3 regions of the Alkalibacterium psychrotolerans genome follow, and region 2 is predicted to be linked to each of the others. Evidence: predicted binding sites of a transcription regulator. Region 2 holds the regulator's gene; each other region holds the start of a gene.
The links. The regulator LexA, encoded in region 2, represses DNA repair genes until DNA is damaged. The targets are predictions, from matches to a motif close to CNAACANNTGTTNG.

Region 1: ACYVLS_RS06605 (Y-family DNA polymerase) is a predicted target of LexA. The motif match lies at 2,520-2,533, and genes of this name have one in related genera.
Region 3: ACYVLS_RS05275 (replication-associated recombination protein A) is a predicted target of LexA. The motif match lies at 5,338-5,351, and genes of this name have one in related genera.

What each region holds. Positions count from the first base shown of each region.
Region 1 is NZ_BAAGPH010000035.1:22,086-30,408, forward strand. Features, by position in the region: gene ACYVLS_RS06590 (HD domain-containing protein) at 1-529, shown strand, start outside; gene yidA (sugar-phosphatase) at 546-1,355, shown strand; gene ACYVLS_RS06600 (organic hydroperoxide resistance protein) at 1,467-1,904, shown strand; gene ACYVLS_RS06605 (Y-family DNA polymerase) at 2,577-3,872, shown strand; gene ACYVLS_RS06610 (hypothetical protein) at 3,926-4,345, shown strand; gene ACYVLS_RS06615 (folate family ECF transporter S component) at 4,435-5,394, opposite strand; THF riboswitch at 5,516-5,612, opposite strand; gene ACYVLS_RS06620 (5-formyltetrahydrofolate cyclo-ligase) at 5,660-6,241, opposite strand; gene ACYVLS_RS06625 (bifunctional 5,10-methylenetetrahydrofolate dehydrogenase/5,10-methenyltetrahydrofolate cyclohydrolase) at 6,262-7,110, opposite strand; gene ACYVLS_RS06630 (cyclodeaminase/cyclohydrolase family protein) at 7,196-7,840, opposite strand; gene ACYVLS_RS06635 (formate--tetrahydrofolate ligase) at 7,852-8,323, opposite strand, start outside.
Region 2 is NZ_BAAGPH010000021.1:19,239-27,561, forward strand. Features, by position in the region: gene ACYVLS_RS03150 (DegV family protein) at 1-621, shown strand, start outside; gene recJ (single-stranded-DNA-specific exonuclease RecJ) at 714-3,050, shown strand; gene ACYVLS_RS03160 (adenine phosphoribosyltransferase) at 3,051-3,563, shown strand; gene lexA (transcriptional repressor LexA) at 3,681-4,316, opposite strand; gene ACYVLS_RS03170 (DUF896 family protein) at 4,513-4,758, shown strand; gene tkt (transketolase) at 4,862-6,853, shown strand; gene ACYVLS_RS03180 (YneF family protein) at 7,036-7,275, shown strand; gene ACYVLS_RS03185 (ABC transporter ATP-binding protein) at 7,380-8,323, shown strand, end outside.
Region 3 is NZ_BAAGPH010000030.1:32,821-41,143, forward strand. Features, by position in the region: gene mnmA (tRNA 2-thiouridine(34) synthase MnmA) at 101-1,225, opposite strand; gene ACYVLS_RS05260 (hypothetical protein) at 1,420-1,764, opposite strand; gene ACYVLS_RS05265 (cysteine desulfurase family protein) at 1,802-2,956, opposite strand; gene gshAB (bifunctional glutamate--cysteine ligase GshA/glutathione synthetase GshB) at 2,972-5,242, opposite strand; gene ACYVLS_RS05275 (replication-associated recombination protein A) at 5,421-6,683, shown strand; RNA gene ssrS (6S RNA) at 6,750-6,939, shown strand; gene ACYVLS_RS05285 (universal stress protein) at 7,071-7,529, shown strand; gene ACYVLS_RS05290 (acetate/propionate family kinase) at 7,621-8,323, opposite strand, start outside.

The sequences.
Region 1 (8,323 bases), on a different contig from region 2:
CTTTGAACTTCTCGAGCCATTCTTTAAGGAAGACGCCGAACTGGACGACTACTTGAAGCTGGATGACGGCGTGCTTCAAACGGCTATTATCCTCTGGACCGAAAGTAAAGATGCCTATTTGAGCGAATTGTCCAAAATGTTTCTGAACCGTAAGCCCCTGAAATCTATTACCTATAAAAAAGATCAGGATGAGGAAATTGTTGAAAAACTGCGTGACATTGTAGGCAGTCTCAATTATGATAAGGAATTGTTCACTATGACAAACAGCAGCTCCGATTTGCCTTACGACTATAAGCTGAAAAACAAGACACCAATCCGCTTGATGCATTCCGATGGATCCTTGATTGAGTTAAGCACGGCAAGCCCGATAGTCAAAACGCTCAGCGGCAGTCTGCATGGTGATCATCGCCTGTTTGTTCCAAAAGAATTTCTTGAAGAACACGCCCAGGCCATCAACATGTTTCAGGAAGAGTACGATGCCTTTAAACGGTACATTTTAAACGGCGCCATCATTCACCCTGAAGATTAATAGAAGGAGATTGAACATGACAGTTGAATTAATTGCAATCGATTTAGATGGAACACTCTTGAACCCGGACCACAAAATCAGTCCTGCGGTAAAAGATGCCTTGCATAAAGCGAAGGAAAAAGGAATTAAAATAGTTATCTGTACAGGACGTCCCTTCCCCGGTGCAACAGCTTTCCTGGAAGAACTTGGCCTGGAAGACGATGATGATTATGTCATCACCTATAATGGTGGCCTGGTGCAAGAAGTCAAAAACGGCGAGATTGTCGTCCAGCATATGATGAACCATTCGGATTATGTTGTTCTTCAGGAAGCCGCAGAAAAAGCTGGATCTCACTTCCATGCGATTCATAACGAAGGCATTTTCACGCCAAATAGAGACATCAGTGCCTATTCCATACGGGAAGCCTACCTGATTGGACTGCCGCTATTTTACCGTCGTCCGGACGAAATGAATATCAGTACCCAGTACAACAAGATGATGATGATTGACGACGAACCTGTTCTGGAAGCGGCTATTGCCCGTCTGCCTAAAGAACTGTGGGACCGCTACACTATTTTACGCAGCGAACCTTTTTTCCTGGAACTATTGAATAAGAAAGCCAGCAAGGGAACTGCAGTCAAGGAACTGTCTGAACTGCTCTCCATCCCCCGTGAAGCCGTCATGACTTTAGGTGACGGTGGAAACGACATCGACATGATTGAATGGGCCGGCATCGGTGTAGCCATGGAAAATGCGACAGATAAAGTCAAGGCCGTGGCCGACCACATTACCGCATCAAATGCTGAAGACGGTGTGGCAAAAGCCCTTGAAAAGTTTGCCCTGTAGACTTTTTTGTTAACTAAATAAGATATATTTTCTGTAGAAAGGCTATCATTTAGCCTTTCTTTTTTTTAGTGCTATACTGAAAATAGACTATATAAAAGGAGAGCGATACGCATGCCAGACAAAGTTGTTTATACTACTGCCGCAGTCAATACAGGTGCCCGTGAAGGAGAAAGTCATTCACCCGACCGTTCAGTTGAAATGAACATTGATACGCCTAAAGAAATGGGTGGAGGTGGAAATGGTACAAATCCGGAGCAGCTTTTTGCTTTAGGCTACAGTGCCTGCTTCCATGCCGCTCTTGATCATTACAAAAAAGAAGCCGGCATTGAAAACGACTCGCAGGTTACCTTGACCGTTCATCTGCTTAAAGACCCGTCAGACAATGGTTTTAAATTAAGCGTGGAAATTGAAGTCGGCATGAAAGACATGTCCGAAGAAAAAACGCAGGAATTTGCAGACAAAGCGCATGCTTTCTGCCCGTATTCCAAAGCTACTCAAGGCAACATTGAAGCGACCGTTAAAGCTGTCCCATATGTAGACGGCAAATAATAGATACTAATAATGTAATGAACAGGCCTCCTGTTCATTCAGTTGAATAGAAGCGGAAACCCCATTGATTCTGATGGTGGTTTCCGCTTTTTTATGTGGTGTGTGCCTGGTTTGGCAAACTCAAAGTGCCCAAGCGTGTGAGTTTGCCGAAGTGACTACTGGTTGAGTATACTCAGCTTGTTTTTGTACTCGAGAATGCCGAAGTCGCCTCTCTTTAGGTAAACTCAGTGCCTACTTTTTACTGACTCTGCTGAACTTTGGCTCACTTCGTCAAACTCACTTGCCGTTTATGATTCAGTTTGCTGAACATGTGTCATCTTCGGTAAACTCACTCTTAAATTCTGTTTCACTTTACTCAACCCTCTGCTTCTTTGGCAGACTCTACCGTCCATCCTTCATCACTTTACCGAATAGCTCGCCTCTTCAGCAGACTCATAACAATTCCCACCTCCACTTTACCGAATACCCGCCACAACTATCCTGCAAATTTCTTTTTTAACACAGATGCGCTTTCCAAACCTTTTAGCTGAAGCGTTTTGCAAGCTCCTCACTAATTTACACTCTGAGTACCAAGCAAAAAGGACTCTGTTTCCGAGCGCGTTCCCCTTGACGAGACGAATGTTTGTTCCTATAATTAAAACAAACATATATTCCCATTAAGGAGAACACATCATGCTGCAAATAATGGATTACTCAAATGAACCTTACAGAGATATCTTGTGTATCGATGTGAAATCTTTTTTCGCTTCAGTTGAGGCTGTCGAGAGAAAAGAGCATCCCCTGAAGGCGAAGGTAGCAGTTGTCAGTAAGCCGGATAACAACGGCGGGCTCGTGCTTGCGGCCTCTCCTTTAGTGAAAAAATTGTACGGCGTGCGCACAGGCACCCGTGTGTATGAAATACCCAAAGACGCTAAAATTGACGTAGTGGAACCCCGAATGGCCCTATACTTAGAAAAAAATCTGGATATTGTTAATATATTCAAGCGCTTCGTGGCAGAGGAAGACCTGCATGTCTACAGCATTGATGAGTCCTTTCTCGATGTCACCCACTCTCACCGCTTGTTTGGCAGTACCGAAGATATTGCCAGACATATACAGTACCTAGTCTGGAAGGAGATGAACCTGGTCGTCACGGTCGGCATTGGCGACAATCCGCTTCTGGCCAAACTGGCTCTCGATCACGCAGCCAAACATGATCAGCAGAACAATTTCATAGCCGCCTGGCACTACGAAGATGTGCAGGACACAGTCTGGAAAATTGCTCCGATGAAAGACTTCTGGGGAATCGGATCCCGGACAGAAAAACACCTTCAGAATATGGGAATCCGTTCCATTCACGACCTCTCGCAGACGGACATAAAAAAACTGAAAAAACGGTTCGGCGTCATCGGCGAGCAACTCTTCTTTCATTCACACGGTATAGACCGTACCCGCCTGTCTGAAACCTTTGTCCCTAAGGCAACCTCTTTCAGCAAGAATCAGATTTTGAATCGGGACTACACTCAAAAACACGAGGTGGAAATTGTTATCCGTGAAATGGCTGAAGAGAATGCCACACGGCTTCGCCGGCACTATCTGACGACCGGTCTGGTCAAACTCAGTATTGGTTTTTCAAAAGATATTGACGAACGCGGCTTCAGCCACCAGTTGCCTATTGAAACAACAGATTCTTCCAAGAAGATTATCGAAGGCCTACTTATTCTGTTCAACCGGCACTACAAACCCGTTCCGATTCGTGTAGTCAATGTCACCTTTGGAAAAATAGAACCGAAATCGGCCTTGCAGCTTTCTCTGTTCGAATCGGCCGAGACCCTTATTAATCAGGAAGACCTTGACCGGACCATCGATTCCATACGCCACAAGTTCGGCTATACGTCTCTTCTCCATGCCAGCAGCCTGGCAAACGGAGGAATGGCACTGTACCGGTCTAAACTGCTCGGCGGGCATCGTTCCGGAAAAGAAAAATAGGGAACTGGACAAAACCTGTATACATAATTTATTAATAAAGGAGGAGAGTTGAGATGGCACAGGAAGTCATTAAACTATCCCCAGATGCACTGGGGTACAAAGACCGGGGCAAGATGAAATGGATGGGTATGATGCTGTCGGATCACGCCGAAGCCTTGAAAAAGCAGAAAAACAGCACAAAAACTGCCCTTATTCTCCCAAAAGAAAAACTGTCTGACGAGGAAGTCAGCACATTTCTTTACAAAAGCTATACCCTGAAAAAACCAATCGCTCTTCAGCTGGATATAGTAAAAGACGGCCAGTATCTGCCGGATATTGAAGGCATCATAGCAGGAGTAAAAGAAGATTGTATTTATTTGAAGCGCCGCAACCAGTCCCTCACTAAACTGAAGCTCGAAGATATCAGGCACGTGGAGTGGATACAGTCTGTCGAATGGTATGCAAAATACCAGCGCCAGTCTTCTCCTGACTAATCTTTCATTAATATAAATACAAAAACACCCCGGACAAAGAGGAAGATACACGCTTCACTCTAGTCCGGGGTGTTCACTTTTTCAGCCTGTTAGTGTCTGGCCGTAGAATATTTCATATAGACTCTTCTTAACTGTTTGTTGTTGGCAATAAATCGAACCGTAAATACGCGGACAACTATCGTCACGGCATTCTGAATCAGTCTTGGCGGAAGTAAAACCGCAATCGGATTCTGCGTTAATATTCTGAGCCACAATGTATTTAACGTCAAGTGGATAAACAAGGCAATAACAACTTCAGCCATAATCACGCGTTTTGTGGAGACCTCTCGCTTATGGAGAAACAGACCATAAATTAAACCTGTCAGAAAGGCCGAAAGCGTGAAGCCAGGGAAGAAACCACCCACGCCGCCTCTCACAATGAAGCCTAGAACATCTGCTAAAACAGCTGCCACACCGGCTACCCACGGACCGAAAAGGAGCCCAATTAGAGCAGTTGGCAGAAACGCAAAGGTAATCCGTACAATAGGGGTAGTAATACCGACATATCCCAGTGTAATATTCATTGCAATGAGGAGGCCGATAATAGCAATCCCTCTTGTGTGATTGCCGAGCTGCCATTCAGACAGTTTCACGGCCCGGTAAATCAGAAGCCAGGCATACATGAGGAAAGAAATGGCATAAATCACACCGTTTCCTTCGTAAATGGCCTGAACTTGAAGAATTTCATTCTGTAAAAACAGGATATAAGAAGCTCCAGTAATCAGTAAGCCCAGAAGCAGGCTGATTAGGGTGCTTTCATCCCTCAGCTTTTTCAGCACGAAAGCGCCTAATGAAAACAGGACACCGGTAAACAGGAACAAAAACAGACTGTCGGCTAAAACAAGCTGCCAGCTGTCGTACTGACCTAAAAAGTAGGCCATGCCGGTTGTACCGGTTTGAGTCCTGAGGTACGGTACTGCAAAGGACAGAAACACTGGGGCCAGCACACCCACAATAATATAATGTAAAAATCTGTTCTGACGACTGTCAGTAAAGGGTGTTGATGTCATAATCGAAGATCTCCTTTAATTTTAAATTCTTTTCCAAGTCGTGAGACCAGAAAAGGGCATTCAACTGAGTACGGTAGCCCCAGTAAAATTAAAGAGTCCTCGCTAAAAAACAGCTATGTTTTAAAGCGGATGCAGAGAAAAATCGCAAAACCACCGTTTTTTCGTCTGGAGGCAACATCCCATCCATCCAGCACTTAACGTTTTTCTCTTACTCTTATTTTCCATCTTTATTATATGTGAGTTGCCTCAGGTTCACAAGCCACCCTCACAATATTTCTTTGTTCAATTCTGCTTTCTGCATCCCCTCTTCTGTGATGAGAAAATCGACCGGAACATCATGAGGTTCAATCGGGAAAGACTCCACAATCTGGTTCGAATGCAGCAGAGAGACTGTCGGCTTATTGAAATCTTTCAGGAATCGGTCAAAAAAACCGCCGCCGAAACCAATACGGTAACCCGCAGCTGTAAACACAAGCCCAGGAACAATCAGCAGCTCAATGGTCTCTGTCTCACAGCGAACCGTTTTATCCGTCCGCGGTTCCTCAATGCCAAAATAGCCTTTTTCAAGCTGATCAAAAGAGGTCAGGTCGTAAAAATGCAGAACCCGGTCACTGTGAATCGATTTAGGTACACACACTCTTTTTCCTTCACTCCATGCCTTTTTAATAACAGGCCGGGTATCCCATTCGCCTTCCCCGGACACCGTCAAAGCAATGCACTGCGCTTCCTGCCATAACAGCGAGTTAAAAAGGTGATTATGCATCTTTTTTTCAACACGGGAACGCTCCAATCGTCCGATTTTATCCAGCGAAAGCATCATGCTCTTTCGCATTGTTTCTTTACTCATTAAGCTTCCTCCCCGCTCTATTACGTACGCTGATTCCAGGCAGCCTGTGCAACCTGTTCGGCCAGTATAGCCGTTGTAATGGACCCTACGCCACCGGGAACCGGCGTTACTGCAGCTGCTTTTTCAAACACTTCATCGTATTTGACGTCGCCGACAGCTTTTCCATCTTTGTAGCCGAAGCCGACATCAATAACAACGGCTCCTTCTTTTATATGGTCGGCGGTCACCAGCTCCACTACACCGGTAGCTGAAATGACAATATCCGCCTGTCGGGTATACATTTTCGTGTCTTTTGTTTTCACATGAACATTCGCTACTGTGGCCTCTTCATTCAAAAGCATGATGGACAGAGGTTTGCCGACCACCGGACTGCTTCCGATGACACAGACATCTTTTCCTTCCACATCAATATCATAGAAATCCAGCAATGCCATAACCGCTTTGGGAGTACTCGGAGCAAGGTTTGTCTGATCGTTTTCGACTACTCGTCCCAGATTTTCCGGCGTCAGGCCGTCAATATCTTTAGACGGATCGAGACAGCGGGCAATATCATTGCGCGATAGCGAGTCAGGAAGGGGCTGCATCACAAGGATACCGTGAATATTAGCGTTTCTGTTCAAGTCTTCAATAGCCTTAAGGACCTCTTCCGCCTGCGCCTCTTTATCGAACATCACCGATTCCACTGCAACACCTGCACGGTTCATTGTTTTAACAGCGGCGTTTTCATAAGAGATAGACGACGGGTCTTCTCCAACCCTTACAATCACTAGCGTCGGTTGACAGTCAATTTTTTTCAGATCCTCGATGGTTTTCTCCGTCCGCTCCAAAAGTGCTTTGGCTACCGGTCTGCCTTTTAATTCTTTTGTCATAGTGTGCCTCCTCAACTACAAATCAGTCAGCGAACAAAACGGGCAGTACGGCAATCAGCACGTACTGCCCGCTCATTCACCTGAATTAGTCTGCCCATTCATTCGTCATTAAAAAGTAATGAATCTGCTCATATAAACGGCTGATGCGCTCCTTGCCTGACAGCAGCTGCTCTTGAGCTTGTTCTTCCAGTTCAAAGCGCGCCTTTTCATCAGAAAGCAGTTTTGTATTGATGGTTACATTCAATACCGCCGTTTCCAGAACCGTACTCATGAAGAGTACAGCCACCATCAAATCATTGACGATGGTTCCCTTCATCTTCATTTCTGTCAGTTCTTCAATCAGATCCAGCAGGTCGTGACTTTTCTCGAGCATGATTAACGGCGGTTTGGCCGCCCCTTTTATTGCTTTCTCAACAGCTTCATTTCGTTCGCGCTTTTCTTCTTCCGTATCCTTCGGCAGCTTATAGGCTTTTAGAACAGGCTCAAAAGCTACAGCATCTTCCTTGGCCAGCTGCTCAAAAGTCTGTCTGAGGGCATGGGCTTTCTCCAGCGCCTCTTCTATTGTTTCTTTGTATTCAGCGTACTTTTTCTTATCTTTTTGAATGTCAGCTACCATACGAATCAAGGCGGCACTCATGGAGCCGATATAGGCCGTTGCACTACCTCCGCCGGGCGTGCCTTCTTTCTTGCCCAATTCTGTCAGGTATCCTTCAATAGTTAATTCGTTCATTGTTGTCCTCCTTAGAACAGGCCGGAGATTTTACCTTCGTTGTTCACATCAACCTGGACCGCGGAAGGTACTTTCGGCAAGCCTGGCATACGCATGATATTTCCGGTCAGGACAACGATAAAGCCTGCGCCGGCTGAAACCGTTAAATCTCTGATGTTGACGCTGAAGCCTTCCGGACGTCCAAGAGCAGTTGCATTATCGGATAACGAATACTGTGTCTTCGCCATACAGATAGGCAGATCTCCGTACCCCAGTCTCTCCAGACGCTTAGCCATATTTTTAGCTTTTTTAGTCCACTCTGTTCCATTTCCACCATAAACGTTTTGGACAATTTTATCTACTTTTTCTTCAATTGAATCACTCAGCTCATAAGCGTAGGTCAAGCTGGAGTCGTCTTCAGTCAATTTAACCACTTCTTCAGCGAGCTCCACTCCGCCTTCTCCACCTTTTGCCCAGACATCTGACTGAACAACCTTACTACCT
Region 2 (8,323 bases):
TATGAAAAAGTTATGGTAGTGACCATATCTAGTGGCTTGAGCGGGACAAATAATATGATTCGAGTTGTAGCCGAGCAGTATGAAGGCCTGGATATCTACGTACTGGATACAAAAAATATTGGTATAGGTTCTGGTTTTACTGTTGTAGAAGCAGCTAGACAGGCAGCCGAAGGAGTCGAATGGGATACACTGAAAGCCAATCTTGAAAAGAGTAAAGAAAAAGCGAAAGTGTTTTTCCATGTTCCAACCCTAGAATACCTGCAAAAGGGTGGCAGAATTGGACTGGTTCAGTCTGTAGTCGGTAGTATGATGAACTTGAAACCTATCATTACGTGTAATGAAGAAGGGATTTACCATACTGTAGCCAAGGTCAGAGGGAAAGCTAAATCAGTCAGTAAAACGCTGCAGCTGGTGGAAGACTTTGCTGCGACTTCCAAAAAGTATAATTTAGCAATTGCATACGGCGGAAAAACGGCATTAAAAGAAGCCGAAGCCATCCGTATTGAAATGAAGGAAAAGCTGCCAAACTTTGAAGAATTTTTCTTTGATCAGATTAGCCCTGCTTTAGGTGTACACACAGGTCCTGGTTTGATAGGTATTGGCGTTCAATTGCTGGACTAATTATCATAATAGTTTAAAGGCACAGTAAAGAGCATTCTTTATTGTGTCTTTTTTTGTTATACTGGATAGGCAATTGATGAGGAGTGAACTGAGTGACAAGTCATACACGCTGGAAAATAAGAGAGTTTACTGAAACTGCTGTAGAAAAATTAGCAGAAGAAACCAACCGCTCACAGACCTTTGTACGCCTATGCTTAAGTCGAGGTCTGGATACAAAAGAAGCAATAGAAGCATTTACAAATCCGACTGCTGAATGGTTTCATGATCCGTTCTTGATGACTGATATGGAAAAAACAGTGGAGCGAATTCAACAGGCTATTGAACAGGATGAACTGATTACTGTTTATGGAGATTATGACGCGGATGGGGTGACAAGTACGGTCATCATGCTTGAGGCGATTGAGATGTCCGGAGGCCGGGTAAATTATTTTATTCCCAATCGATTTAAAGAAGGCTATGGCCCCAACGTTTCAGCTTTTGAACAGCTGATTCAGGACGGCACTCAACTAATTATTACGGTAGATAATGGGATAGCTGGACACGAAGCTATTAATAAAGCACAAGAACTTGGAGTCGATGTTATCGTTACCGACCATCACGAGTGTCCGGAAGAGCTGCCGGAAGCTTTTAGTATTGTGCATCCAAACCATCCTGCTAGCCAGTACCCATTCAAGGACCTGGCCGGTGCAGGCGTCAGTCTGAAAGTCGCGCAGGCATTATTGGGTGAGCTGCCACAGGAACTGGTTGAGTTGGCCATGATAGGAACGGTTGCCGATCTGGTTTCTCTTACGGATGAGAATAGAGCACTGGTTTATTTCGGGCTCAAACTCATTAGACAAACCGAGCGCCTGGGACTTCTTGCTTTATTAGCAAAAAGTTCGCTGAAACCGGAAGATATTGATGAAGAAGCGATTGGGTTTAAACTGTCGCCCCCTATAAATGCAGTAGGCCGTCTTGGGGATGCCTCAATGGTGGTGGAGCTGCTTAAGACTTTTGACGAAAATGAAGCCCAAACATTAAGTGACGTTGTTCTTCAAAAAAATGACGAACGAAAAGAGTTAGTTGAAACCATTACCTCCGAGGCGATGGCTGAACTAAGTCACTATAGTGATGACGAGATAATAGTTATGAAAAATGCTGATTGGCACGAAGGCGTGTTAGGCATTGTAGCCAGTCGGGTGTCAGAAAAAGTCAGCAAACCGACACTCATTTTGACCGAGAACCTGAATGAAAATAAGGTTAAGGGATCAGGCAGAAGCATACCTGGCTTTAATCTGTATAATTGTGTGAAAGAATCTGAAGAATTGCTGACTAGTTTTGGAGGCCATGAAATGGCCTGTGGGCTGAGTCTGAACAGAACAGATTTTGACGCATTTCGTCAGTCGGTTAATGAGACAGCTCGAAGGCTGACAGGCGATGCCCCTATAGTAAAAGAACTGGCTATTGACTCGACAGCTGAATGGGCGGAACTATCTGTGCAATTAGTGGAAGAACTTGCCCTTTTAAGACCTTTTGGTCAGGACAATAAAAAACCAGTCTTCAGATTGTCTGATATGAGAACAGTTCAGTCTAGAATCATTGGTGCAAATCAGAATCATTTTAAAGCGGTTCTTGCTAAGGAAAATAAAGAAATTGATATGATAGCCTTTAACGCGTCTGAATGGGGGCCAATTTTCATGTCTCAGCCACAACTCGATGTGGCGGGGTACCTGGACATTAATGAATGGAACGGCAACCGCAAAGTACAACTGCAGGGCATCGACTTCAAGACAACTGTACCTGTTGTTATCGATAAACGCAAGACTGGTTTAAATGAAGATGTGTTCAAGGAGAACAATGCTCATTATCTTTTCTTTGACGAGAAAAATTACCAAAACTGGAAGTCTGTCATTTCGGAAGGCGCGAGTAGTCAGCTGTACAGTAAAGATTCATCTTTATCTTCTGTTCCAGACAGCAAAATTGTCTATATTATCGATATACCTGCTGAAACAGCTGATTTTTATCGGGTGATTGAAGAGTTTGACACGCACGAAATACACCTCTTTTTATACGCTCCCCATGACTACTACTTTAAAGGAATGCCGAAGCGGGAAATGTTCATGCGCCTGTATAAGTGGTTGTTAAAGAAGAAGGAGATTAATCTCAAAAATGATACCAGAGAGATTATTTCTCTTCTGAAAGTAGATAAAGAGATAGTAAAGTTCATGTTAATGGTGTTTTTAGAGAATGAATTTGTTACAATAGAGGATGGGACGTTAAGCGTTGTTGAAAACCCAGGCAAGAAAAGTCTGGAGGATACAAAAACGTATCAAAGACGGTTGAATCAGATTCATGTGGAAGAAAAGCTGGTTTACAGTTCTTTTAATGAGCTGCTGACGACCCTGAAAAATAAAACGAGTGAGAGTGTTACTGATAACGGAGGATTATAAATGGATTTCAAAAAATATATAGCGGACGTTCCTGATTTTCCTGAAAAAGGCATTATCTTTAGAGATATTTCACCTTTAATGGCTGACGGAGAAGCTTATAAAGAAGCAACAAACCAGATTGTGGAGTACGCCAGAGAAAAAGGTGCGGAAATGATTGTCGGACCTGAAGCAAGAGGCTTCATCGTTGGCTGTCCAGTTGCCAATGTAATGGGTATCGGCTTTTCTCCTTGTCGTAAAAAAGGAAAATTACCGAGAGAAACAATTGAAGTTAGTTACGGTCTGGAATACGGCAGCGACATTCTTCAGCTTCACAAAGACAGCATTAAACCAGGACAGAAAGTGCTGATTACAGATGACCTTCTGGCTACTGGCGGCACTATTGCTGCTACAATTGAACTTGTGGAAAAATTAGGCGGAGAAGTAGTAGGCGCTGCTTTCTTCATCGAATTAAAAGAGTTAAAAGGCAGAGACAAAATTAAAGGGTATGACATCTTCACTTTAATGACGTATTAAGCGGCTAGTCATATCAGTAATGAAGTGAGTGTAGATATAAAATAAAGACGGTTCTGCTGATTGGTATCAGTAGAACCGTCTTTGTTTAGTATTAGTAGAATAATGACTATTCAGCTTTTATAGTATATGACTGCGGTAAAGCGAAGTGACTTTTCCGAGTATGGATACATTTGATAGGATAATCGGATCCATTGAATCATTTTCCGGCTGAAGTCGTATGTGGTTTTTCTCTTTAAAGAATCGTTTACACGTTGCTTCATCTTCGTCTGTCATCGCGATTACAATATCACCATTATTAGCCGTTTCCTGTTTGCGTACAATTACCTGATCGCCATCGAGAATGCCGACGTTCATCATACTGTCTCCGCGAATGGTCAACATAAACAAATTGCCTTTATCGATTTCCAGGTCAGTGGGTATAGGGAAATAATCTGTTGCTTCCTCCACCGCCAGTATCGGTTCACCGGCAGTTACTACACCCAGCAGAGGGATTTTACCTTCGTCTTCACTGATACCTAATTTATCCAGGCCGTTTTTTGTAAACTCAATTGCTCTAGGCTTGGACGGATCTCTTAAAATAAAGCCGTTTTTTTCGAGTCGTGCCAGATGTCCGTGAACAGTTGACGTAGATGAAAGTGCAGTCGCTTCACCTATTTCTCTAACAGTTGGGGGATACCCTTTCTTTTTAGCCTGTTCGTATATATACTGAAGAATTTCGAATTGCTTTTCACCTTTTCGGCCTCTAGTGGTCATCCTAAAACCCTCACTTTCCTCTATTTAATGGAACAACCGTTCTATTAATAAATCAAGTATAGCACAGTAATAGAGCTAATTCAAACGGATGTTCGTTTGTGTACACTTGTCAGTTAAAGTAAGACTATCACTTTTTTATGAGTAATGTTATGATTATCTAGTAAGCAAAAGTGGATAATAAGTTTAGGAGGCAATTATGCTTGAGAAGAAAAAGTTAGACCGAATAAATGAATTAGTAAGAAAAGAACGAAGCGACGGCTTGACGGAAGAAGAAAAAGAAGAACAGAAAAACCTTAGAGAAGAATACATTCAGGCGTTTCGTTCCGGTATGAAAAATCAGATTGAAGGCATGAAAGTCGTCGATCCCGATGGAAACGATGTAACACCAGATAAAGTAAAAGACATTCAAAAAGAAAAAGGTCTGCACGGTAGAGATCAGTAAAATACTGATTATTAACCTTCCAGTATTTATTGAATAAAGCTGGCAATAATAGTACAATAATAAAGTAAGTTTAAATTTTAAACAAACGAGAGGGATGAATGCATTGTTCGATAAAATTGATCAAATGGCAGTAGATACAATACGTACTCTAAGTATTGACGGCGTACAGAAAGCTAACTCAGGTCACCCAGGTTTACCTATGGGAGCGGCTCCAATGGCGTATACCCTATGGACACGTCACCTCAAAGTAAACCCAAGCAACTCGAGATGGTTTGACAGAGACCGCTTTGTCTTGTCGGCAGGACACGGTTCTATGCTGTTATACAGCTTGCTTCACTTATCAGGCTATGACGTCTCAATAGACGACTTGAAAAATTTCCGTCAATTAGGCAGTAATACACCCGGTCACCCTGAAGTGCACATTACTGACGGTGTTGAAGCGACAACTGGTCCTTTAGGCCAAGGTATTGCCAATGCTGTTGGAATGGCAATGGCTGAAGCACACTTATCAGCAACCTACAATAAAGACAGCCATAACGTAGTGGATCACTACACTTATGCGCTATGTGGTGACGGAGACCTTCAAGAAGGCGTCTCTCAAGAAGCTGCTTCTCTAGCAGGCCACTTGAAATTAGGAAAACTGATCATGTTGTATGATTCCAATGATATTCAACTGGATGGACCAACGTCTAAAGCATTCACAGAAGATGTCGGTAAGCGCTTTGAAGCTTATGGCTGGGAACATATCTTTGTTGAAGATGGCAACGATATGGACGCTATTGATGAAGCTATCACTAAAGCGAAGGAATCAACAGACAAGCCAACATTAATTGAAATTAAAACAGTTATCGGCTTTGGGGCATCAAATGCCGGAACACACAATGTTCACGGTGCACCCCTGGGACCTGAAGGCGTTGAAGCAGCTAAGAAAGCATACGGATGGGAAAACGAAGACTTTTATGTACCACAAGAAGTGTCTGATCGCTTCAAGGAACTAATCGGCGACAAAGGTCAGCAAGCCGAAAATGAATGGAACACTTTAGTGGAAGACTACCGTAAAAACCATTCTGATCTGGCTGATGAATTTGATTCAGCGTTATCAGGTAAATTACCTGATAACTGGGATAAAGATTTGCCATCTTATGCAGCTGGCGACAGTGACGCAGCGACTCGCTCAACGAGTGGTGAAGTGCTGAATGCCATTGCTAAAAACGTTCCGAACTTCTGGGGCGGTTCAGCAGACTTGTCAGGTTCAAACAAAACAATGATTGATGGGGTGGAAGATTTCCAGGCTGGTCAATACGAAGGCCGCAACATCTGGTATGGTGTACGTGAATTTGCAATGACTGCAGCACTTAATGGTATCCTGCTACACGGTGGAACCAAGTCTTACGTATCTACATTCTTTGTATTTACTGATTACTTGAGACCAGCTGTCCGACTAGCGGCATTGTCTGAAATTCCCGCCATCTATGTCATGACACATGACTCTATTGCGGTTGGAGAAGACGGGCCAACGCACGAACCTGTAGAACAGCTGTCAAGTTTCCGAGGTATGCATAATTTGACTGTGCTGCGTCCGGCTGATGGTAATGAAGTAGCTGCTGCTTGGGAAGTAGCTGTAACATCTACTGATAGACCGACTATGCTGGTGCTGACTCGTCAAAATCTGCCCGTACTGGAAGGTACGCAGGAAAATGCCCGCAACAATGTTAAGAAAGGTGCTTACGTGTTATCACCTTCTGAAAGCGACAAACCGGAAGGTATTCTTATTGCAACTGGTTCCGAAGTATCCATTGCAGTAGAAGCTCAGAAACAGCTGAAAGAAAAAGGCCACGATGTTTCGGTCGTTTCCATGCCAAGTTTCGATTTGTTCGAGCTTCAGTCAGATGACTATAAAGAATCAGTTCTGCCATCAGCTGTGACGAACAGAATGGCTATTGAAATGGGCTCTTCATTTGGTTGGCACAAATACGTTGGAACCGATGGAAAAATACTTGCCATTGACAAATTCGGTGCGAGTGGTAATGGAGAAGCAGTGGTTGAATCTTACGGCTTTACTCCAGAAAATATCGTCAACACTTATTTATCTTAATGATGTCAACTTAACTCTGAAAAGGTCGCCTGACTCAGGTGACCTTTTCTATCTTTATAAGGTACATTCTTTTTATCTAGCAATTATAGGTTTATTTTTGCGCTGTAATTGTGTAAAATAGTTCAGTGAGCAGTTTTATGATTTTATTAAGAAATTTTTGAAGAGCGAGAGGAGTGAACGAATTGAATACAGGATTAGCAATTGCTTTAATTTTATTAGCGTTAATTGGAGGCCTTGTGGGCGGATTCTTTATCGCGAGAAAATACATGATGGATTACTTTGAGAAAAATCCACCGATTGATGAAAACATGCTGCGTATGATGATGCTGCAAATGGGTCAGAAACCATCTGAACGTAAAATTAATCAGATGATGAACCAGATGAAATCACAACAGAAAACAGGCAAAAAGAAAAAGAAATAATTAGAATGACGGACGGTCTACTGCTGTCCGTTCTAATTTTTACACAATATGACAATATGTCACTTTTTGTTTCACAATAGATAGAAGATATAGGAGAATGCATTATGGGGATATTCAAGAGATTAAGCTGGTTTTTCAAGCAGGAGAAAAAATCCTACCTGATTGGAATTGCCGGCTTGCTGATAGTTGCTCTTTTACAGTTGATTCCTCCAAGAATCATAGGGATAGTAGTGGATGAAATTGATACGAATACTATCACACAGGAATCTCTGACTTACTGGCTTCTGATATTAGCATCAACAGCTGTCTTTCAATACATTCTGCGCTACATCTGGCGAGTCCGTATATGGGGAAATGCGGCAAAGCTAGAGCAGATTGTGAGAAAGCAGCTGTACGACCACTTTACAAATATGGATAATCAGTTTTTCCAGAAATACCGTACGGGTGATTTAATGGCTCATGCAACTAACGACTTACGTGGGTTGCGTATGGTTGCTGGTGGAGGAATTCTTACAATGGCGGATGCGTTGAGTGTCGGTTTAACAACGCTTTTAGCAATGCTTTTTATTGTAGACTGGCGCCTGACTTTACTTGCAATTATACCGCTGCCGTTTCTGGCATTGGCTTCGCGTGTGCTCGGACGAAAACTTCATTTACGTTTCAGAGATGCACAAGCGGCATTTTCTCAACTGAATGATAAAGTACAGGAAAGTATCCAGGGGATAAAAGTGATTAAAACATTTGGTCAGGAAAAAGAGGACATAGAGGAATTTTCTGCACAGACAGACAATGTAGTTCTGAAGAATAAGTCTGTCTATAAAATAGATTCTCTTTTCGATCCGACCATTACCTTTATCATGGGAATTTCGTATTTTCTGACAATTCTTGTGGGTGGATTATTAATCAGCGGCAATGAAATTTCAATTGGTGATTTCGTCACCTTTATTAACTATATTGGCATGCTTGTCTGGCCGATGTTTGCCATTGGACGACTGTTTAATATTATTGAACGTGGGTCTGCCAGTTATGACAGAATAGAAAATTTGCT
Region 3 (8,323 bases), on a different contig from region 2:
TCTATATAAGAATAGCACGAACATTAAGTCAGTACTATATTACCAAATAAATTCACCAAACAACATAAAAATCCTGACCTTTTCGGGTCAGGATTTTGGATTATACATACTGAAGGATTTCAGATTCTTTAAAGGCTTTGTCAATCGTTCCGCCACCCAGACACTCGTCACCATCATACAGGACAATAGCCTGACCAGGTGTTATAGCCCGTGCGGGTTCGTCGAATTCAACTGTCGCTGTTTTATCTTCATTATTCAGGTGGACAGTGACTCCAACGTCTTTTTGACGGTATCGGAATTTAGCCGTACAGCTGAACGTTTCCGGAAATTCTCTGTCAACTGTAAATGTAAATTGACTGGCCGTTAAATGAGTGGCATATAAATGTTCATGGGTAAAGCCTTGCCCGACTATCAGCTCGTTCTCTGCAAGATTCTTGCCAATTACGAACCAGGGCTCGTTTGATGTTCCATTTCCACCTATCCCAAGGCCTTTTCTCTGACCGATAGTATAATACATCAGTCCGTCATGTCTGCCCATGACATCGCCCTCTTCTGTCACCATATTACCAGGCTGAGCGGGAAGATAATCCATTAGAAAATCTTTGAAGTCTCTTTCACCAATAAAGCAAATCCCAGTTGAGTCTTTTTTACCGGCTGTCGCCAGATCATGCTCTTCCGCAATCGCTCTCACTTCTTTCTTTTCCATTTCGCCTAAAGGAAAGAGAACTTTTGCTAGTTGTTCCTGAGAGAGCTGATTTAAGAAGTAGGTCTGATCCTTATTGTTATCCAGCCCTTTGAGTAAGTGAGCTGTGCCGTCTTCATCGCGTCGAATTCTTGCGTAGTGTCCTGTCGCCACGTATTCGGCTCCGAGACTCAAGGCATAATCAAGAAACGCTTTAAACTTGATTTCTTTGTTGCACATGACATCCGGATTCGGTGTGCGGCCTTTTTTATATTCTTCGAGAAAATAAGAAAAGACTTTGTCCCAGTATTCCTTTTCAAAGTTAATTGAATAATAGGGTATGCCTATTTTATTTGCTACCAATGCAACATCTTTGTAGTCTTCAGTCGCTGTACATACACCATTTTCGTCTGTATCGTCCCAGTTTTTCATGAAAACACCAACGACATCATAGCCTTGCTGCTTTAATAAAAGAGCAGTCACAGAGGAATCTACGCCTCCGCTCATGCCAACTACGACGCGTGTATTGCTATTCGTCATAATTTCACCATCATTTCTATAAAGTTCTGCACTCTGTACGAATTGAAGGTTCGTGAGTTCCAGTCTGTTCCATTATACTTACTAAATGAAAGAAATCAAGTTCCCTTTACATTTTTAATCAAAACTTAAAAAGCCTTCAAGAGGAAGATGGATACTCTCTCTTGAGGGCTCTTGCTTTATACTTAAATTTTAAAAAACTACTCAGCTTCGACAAGTACCTTGCCTTCAATTAGGCTTAATAAAATGTTTTCAGCAAATTCTCTTTCTTTTTGCAGTTCCTTGTTTTTATATAAATCAATCTTTTTTAACCCGTTGGGTGTCACTGCAGATATTTTCAGTTCATCAATATCTTTAGAAATAGTAATTTTCAGTTTAGGTGACTTTTTGTCCATCGCATGGGTACTTAACACTCTTTCATACTGAAATGAACCATTTTTAGTTTCAGTAAAGCCATTATCTCTCAACGTATAGCGTTTTGCTTCGTCACTAACTCTGTATGACTGGTTACTTCCGAGCAGTGAATCCTTCTTGTACGTCGCCAAAGTCAACATCCTCTCTTCAATTCATACTTCTATTATTTTATGTTTTCTTTAAAAAAGCAACCGCTTTTTTAATAACATTAACCATTTTTGCTATTTGCTCAGGCTCACTGCCGTAGCCGAAGCTGATTCTAATCGTTTCTGCTATAGCAGGGTGTTCTCTACTATAGAGAGCTTCCAGCACGTGACTCGGTTCCACATTGCCGGCTGAACAGGCAGACCCGATGGAGACGGCTATACCGGCAAGATCAAGGTGTATCAGCAGCTTTTCAGCAGAAACGTTTTTAATGTGCACACTTAAAATATGCGGCAGAGTAGTATCTAGAGAGCCATTAACGGCATAATCGATATCCGCTTCATTCAGCCTGTGGAGGGTTTCTCGTTTGAGGCTGATGTACTTTTCAGATAGCTCAGCTTTTGAAGCTTGTCTGAGTTCCACTGCCCGCTTAAAACCGACTATTGCCGGTATGTTTTCAGTACCTGCCCGGCGTTTATTTTCCTGCTCCCCGCCCATTATCAGACTTGGCAAGTTTAGATTTTTTTTCATGTATAAAAACCCTATGCCTTTGGGCCCGTTAATCTTGTGAGCTGAAACGGATAACAAATCAATACCCTGGTCCACTACATTGATTGACTCAGTGCCGTAAGCCTGTACAGCATCAGTATGAAAGACAACGTCGTGGTCCAGCTCATTCAGATAGTGGCCTATTTTTTTAATCGGCATAACGGACCCGATTTCATTGTTTCCGTAAATAATTGAGACGAGAATCGTGTCTTCTCTCACACTGTCTTTAACCTGTTCAAGTGTTATTGTCCCTTCTTCGTTAACCGGAAGCCAGGTCACTTCATACCCGTTTTTCTCAAGGTAATGAATGGGATTCCTGACTGCTGCGTGTTCTATATTGGTGGTGATAATATGTCTGCCTTTAGCTTTCATTTTTTCTGCTGTTTTTAACACTGCCATATTATCGCTTTCCGTGCCCCCGCTGGTTATAATGATTTCTTCAGGCAAGGCATGAATACTTTCAGCAAAGGTCTTTCTTGCTTCTTCAAGCAGGCCTTTACTTTCTCTCCCCAGCTGATGTGTGCTGGAAGCATTGCCATAGTGATTAGCCAATGCCGAAGCCATTACCTCAATCACCTCTGGGTGCATAGGTGTAGTGGCGGCATGATCAAAGTATAACTGCTTGTTCATGTCATTCTCCTTCATTTATGACGTCTCGATAGTTGGATACAGCATGCGGAGTATCTTTTGCGTTAAATTAACCCCCTGGCCATTTTGCAGAAAAGCATGCATATGCATCGCTGGGTTAAAGTTGGCTTCAATAAAGACATATCGGTCTTCATGTTTAGACACCGGTTTCGTTCGGTCAGGGATGATTAAATCGACACCGGTCACTTTAACTTCTAAAGCATTTGCAATCCGTGCAGCCAACTGTTTGTAGGATTCGTGCATGTCCTCAGTCAAGTCGATAGAGTCGCCACCAGTTGAAATATTCGAATTTTCTCTAAGCAGTGCCTGTTCACCGTTCTTCAGAACAGTTTCAAAGTTATAACCCTGCTCCTTAAGCATCAGCTCTTCAATTTTACCCATTTTAATTTTTTCCAGCGGGGCCCGGTGATTTTCTCCGCGGTAGGGGTGCTGATTCTTTTCGTCAATCAATTCTCTGATTGTCGCTATTCCGTCCCCGACCACATTAGCCGGTTTTCTCAGAAGAACCGCTTCTGTCTTTCCATTGATGACAAAAAAGCGATATTCCGTGCCTTCAGCAAATTCTTCAATCAGTACTTCAGAATCTTCTTCAAAAGCCAGTTCGAGTGCTTCTTTAAATGCTTCATATGAAGCTGGTTTTTTGAAAATAGAAATCCCAATGCCGTAATTGGTTGATTTAGGTTTGACAACTATTGGGCTGTTTTTGAAAAAAGAGTACTGATTCAAGGCCTGTTCCAGAGTCACATATCCTCTTCCCTCAGCAACTGTAAAACCGGCATCCTTCACTATTTTTTTGGTAACTGTTTTGTTAGCCATAATCCAATGAGAAATATACGTATCTTTAGCTGTCATATTCCCATTTTTTACATATTCTACTTTTCCATTGTGTTCTAATTTGAGAAACTGATCGTTTTCATCCAGAATAGTCGTATCAATGCCTAGTTTCAGACAATCCGAAAGCAGCAGCTGAGTGCTCATTTCCATGGTTTCAAACCCGCTCAATAAAAATGGTTTTTCAAAAGAATGCTGCTTGTATGTCTCGCCAAGCTTTATACCCAGCTTTATAAATGACCCTTCTTGTTCAATGTTTTTAACCACTCGTGCAGCTAGCGTTTTTTCAGGGTGATGAAATTCATCTATCGCCTGCTTTACAGCATCGCTATAGCTTTTATTTAGCTTTAACTCTTCGGCAGTTTCCATCATCACATTCAGTAACTCCAATCCTTCATCTAAATAGCGAGAAGAATCAAAGGGATTTTCCATTGCTGTCAGTTCATTCATTTCAGATCCTGTTTCAATATCTTTATCTGTGCTGTCGGAGTCCATCCAAACCATTGTCAGTAAAAACAGATGAGTGAAAAGAGACTGTTCTACTGAAAAGCCCAGCTTTTCGAATGGGTTCAGGTCAAAAGAACGAAACTCTACATAGCGTGTTCCACTGTTAATCAGATTACACACAGCTTTTCCTTTTCCTCTAAGACGAGAAGAACCATAGTATTCTCTTTCTTCGATTAAATCTCTGTCTTTAACCAGAGATTCAATATCTGTAACATATCTTTTTATATTCTCATATGAAACGCGGTGGCTGAAATTATTATGATAACCGATTGAACTGTTTCTGATACTTCTGAAATAAGTATAAGGTACTTCATTCCCAAGGAAACTTGCATCCCCAACTGGTGAAGCGCCAAACAAGTAAGTCAGAATCCACTGATAGCGGAGGTAGTTCCGCGACATCTTCAAATACAGATCGTTGCACCAGGCATTAAATTCCTGAGATGTCGTCATGTCCTTACCCATTTCAGATATAAAGGCTTCAGAAAAAGAAAAATTAAAGTGAACACCGCTGATCATCTGTTTTTTCTTCCCATATTTATCAGCCAGTTTCTGTCTGTACTCAATTTCTGATACTTCATCCACTTTAATGATGGGAATATCCTTTTCCTCAGGCAGTAAATTAGGCATGCTAAAAGGCCAGACAAATTCATCCTTGTCCAGTGTGCGGTTCACTACATCATGTAGGGCATCAAGCCACTTATACTGATTCTCGATTGAATCCTGAGGGGGTGTTACGAGTTCGAGTTGAGATTCACTGAAATCAGTTTGAATATAAGGATGATGATTCCTGCTTCCAAAGGCTGAGGGGTGTGGCGTTAAAGCCAGATAGCCATCAGCTGTCGTACGCAGCCCTTCCTTTTCCAAACCGAATGAACCTTCTTTAAAAAGTTCCTGTAAATCATTTTCAATTATCGTTTGCTTCATCGTCATCTCTATCTATCCTTACGTCAAATTTACTTACTTATTATCAAATACTATCTTATCATAAAGCAGTCATTCTACATAGACAAATGATAGGTTTACATCGAACGATTGTTCTGTTTTGTTTATAAAAATGTGTAAAAATGGTATACTTACTTTACTTAAAATCAGCAAAAAGGAGTCAATTATGGAAAAACCACTAGCCTACCGCATGCGGCCTACCTCAATTGATCAGATAGTCGGTCAGGAACATTTAGTAGGAGAAGGAAAAATCATCTGGCGAATGGTCAAAGCAAAACAGCTGTCTTCAATGATACTCTATGGTCCCCCTGGGATTGGCAAGACGAGTATTGCCAGTGCAATAGCCGGCTCGACACAATATGCCTTTCGTATGCTTAATGCTGCAACGGATACAAAAAAAGACCTGCAGATTGTGGTGGAAGAAGCCAAGATGAGCGGCACAGTCGTTCTTCTTCTAGATGAGGTCCATCGCCTCGATAAGCCAAAACAGGATTTTCTGCTCCCTCACCTTGAAAATGGGCGTATCGTTTTAATCGGAGCGACAACTGAAAACCCCTATATTGCCATTCATCCCGCCGTAAGAAGTCGGTCTCAGATATTTGAGCTGCATTCGTTAACTGACGATCAAATCAGCCAGTCACTCATGCGCGCAATAGAAGATAAGGAAAAAGGACTGGGAAATTACGCCCTCGATATAGAGCCTACTGTGTTAAATTATTTTGCCCGGTCCACAAATGGTGATTTAAGAAGTGCTCTAAATGCGCTGGAGCTGGCTGTCAAGTCTACTGAAGAAAACGATGAAGGCGTGATTCACCTGACACAGGCCATAGCTGAAGAGTGTCTTCAGCGGAAGTCTTTAACTCATGATAAAGACGGCGACGCGCATTATAATGTGATATCTGCTTTTCAAAAATCCATTCGCGGAAGTGACGTTCACGCCGCTCTGCACTATCTTGCGCGTCTTCTGGAAGCTGGAGAAATTAAAGTCATTATTAGGAGACTGATTGTCACTGCCTATGAAGACATCGGTCTTGCCAATCCCGCCGGCGTCTCAAGAGTCATGGAGGCCGTGGAGGCAGCCGAGAAAATTGGCCTGCCTGAAGCACGGATCCCCTTGGCCAATGCAGTCATTGAAATGTGTCTCTCGCCTAAATCAAACAGTGCGATAACAGCCATCGACCAAGCGCTGAAAGATGTCAGAGACGGCAAATCAGGCGATGTCCCCGCTCATTTAAAAGACACCCATTACAAGGGTGCGGATAAGCTAGGAAGCGGCGTCGGTTACAAGTATCCCCATAGTTATGATGAACACTGGACACCCCAGCAGTATCTGCCGAATACTATAAAGAATAAAAAGTATTACACTCCTGTACTGACGTCTAAATTTGAAGATGCCTTAAACAGACAATTGAACAAGTTTAGTCCCTAACGGTTGTCTCCTGACTGCGAGTTATCGGAATTGACTAAACTGAATCTCTGTGCTACTATAAGGATAAGAATTCTGAGGTGTACGCGATGCCAAACTACTGTGTTGACCGAACATTTTTATTAAAACAATGGGATTCTAAAGGAAAAATTGATGACATGCCTTATCACTTGGAAGTCAAATATTTTTCTGGTGAAGCCCACCTGCCAATAGCGGGTTCAACCTAAACTGGCGTTCTACCGGCACCATCGGATTTCTTATACTTAGTAGTTAATTAGAGTCGAGACAGCTGTCTCGACTCTTTTTTTGTTTCAAGTTGCTTCCATTAGCATTTTCAAAGGTATTTTTAGTATACTTAAGATAAGATAATCAGGAAGGAAGTGCTTTATAATGTTGCAGGAATATAAATCAATACTCGTAGCAGTGGATGGTTCCAATCAGGCGGAGAAGGCATTTAAGAAAGCGGTTGAGGTAGCGAAAAGAAACAACGCTGTGCTGGTACTCGCACACGTCATTGACACTAGAGCCTATCAGTCATTCTCTACTTTCGACGGTTCCATAGCGGACAACGCGAGAGTTGAAGCGAAAAACACCCTGTTGGAGTATAAAGAATACGCAGTCAAAGAAGGTGTCGGCGAGGTAAAAATTGTCCTTGAATACGGTTCGCCAAAAGTCATGATTGCTAAACAGATTCCAGAATCAGAAAAGATTGATTTGATCATGCTGGGGGCCACAGGTCTTAATGCCGTTGAACGAATATTTGTTGGTTCCGTTTCTGAATACGTCATCAGACAAGCCAAGTGCGACGTTATGATTGTACGTACTGACCTGGAAAACAAACCGGAATAATTTTTACAGCTAAATATAAACACGCCGCAAGAAATCTTAAGTTCCAGATTTCTTGTGGCGTGTATTTTATTCTTCTTTTAGAAAATCTGAATTAGCTGTTTCTAAATTTTTCTACGTCTCGAGCAATCATAACTTCTTCATCAGTAGGAATCAGGTAAACTTTAACCTTAGAATTCTCAGCTGATAAGTCTCTTTCCTTGCCACGGACGTTATTCTTTTCATCGTCAATTTCTGCACCAAGGAATGTTAGACCATCGATGACATTCTTACGTGTATCTGATCCGTTCTCACCAATACCCGCAGTGAAGACAATAGCATCTACACCGTTCATTGTAGCAGCATATGAACCGATATATTTACGAACTCGGTCTTCGAAGATGCGCAGAGCCAGTTCTGCTCGTTCGTTAGTTGTTTCGACATCTTCCAAGTCTCTCATGTCACTGGAAATACCAGACAGGCCTTTCAAACCAGATTCGTTATTTAAAATATAAATCATGTCATTAATTGAATCAATGCCTTCTTTTTCCATCAGGAAAGGAAGTAATGATGGATCAATATCGCCTGCACGTGTACCCATTGTCACTCCAGCAAGCGGCGTGAAGCCCATGGATGTATCCACAGATTTTCCACCGTCAACAGCAGTAATGGATGCACCATTACCCAGGTGACATGTAATAATTTTAGTTTCTTCAATCGGTTTTCCTAAAAGCTCTGCTGCACGCTGTGACACATATTTGTGACTGGTTCCGTGCGCTCCGTAACGACGGGCATTGTGTTTTTCATAATACTCCATA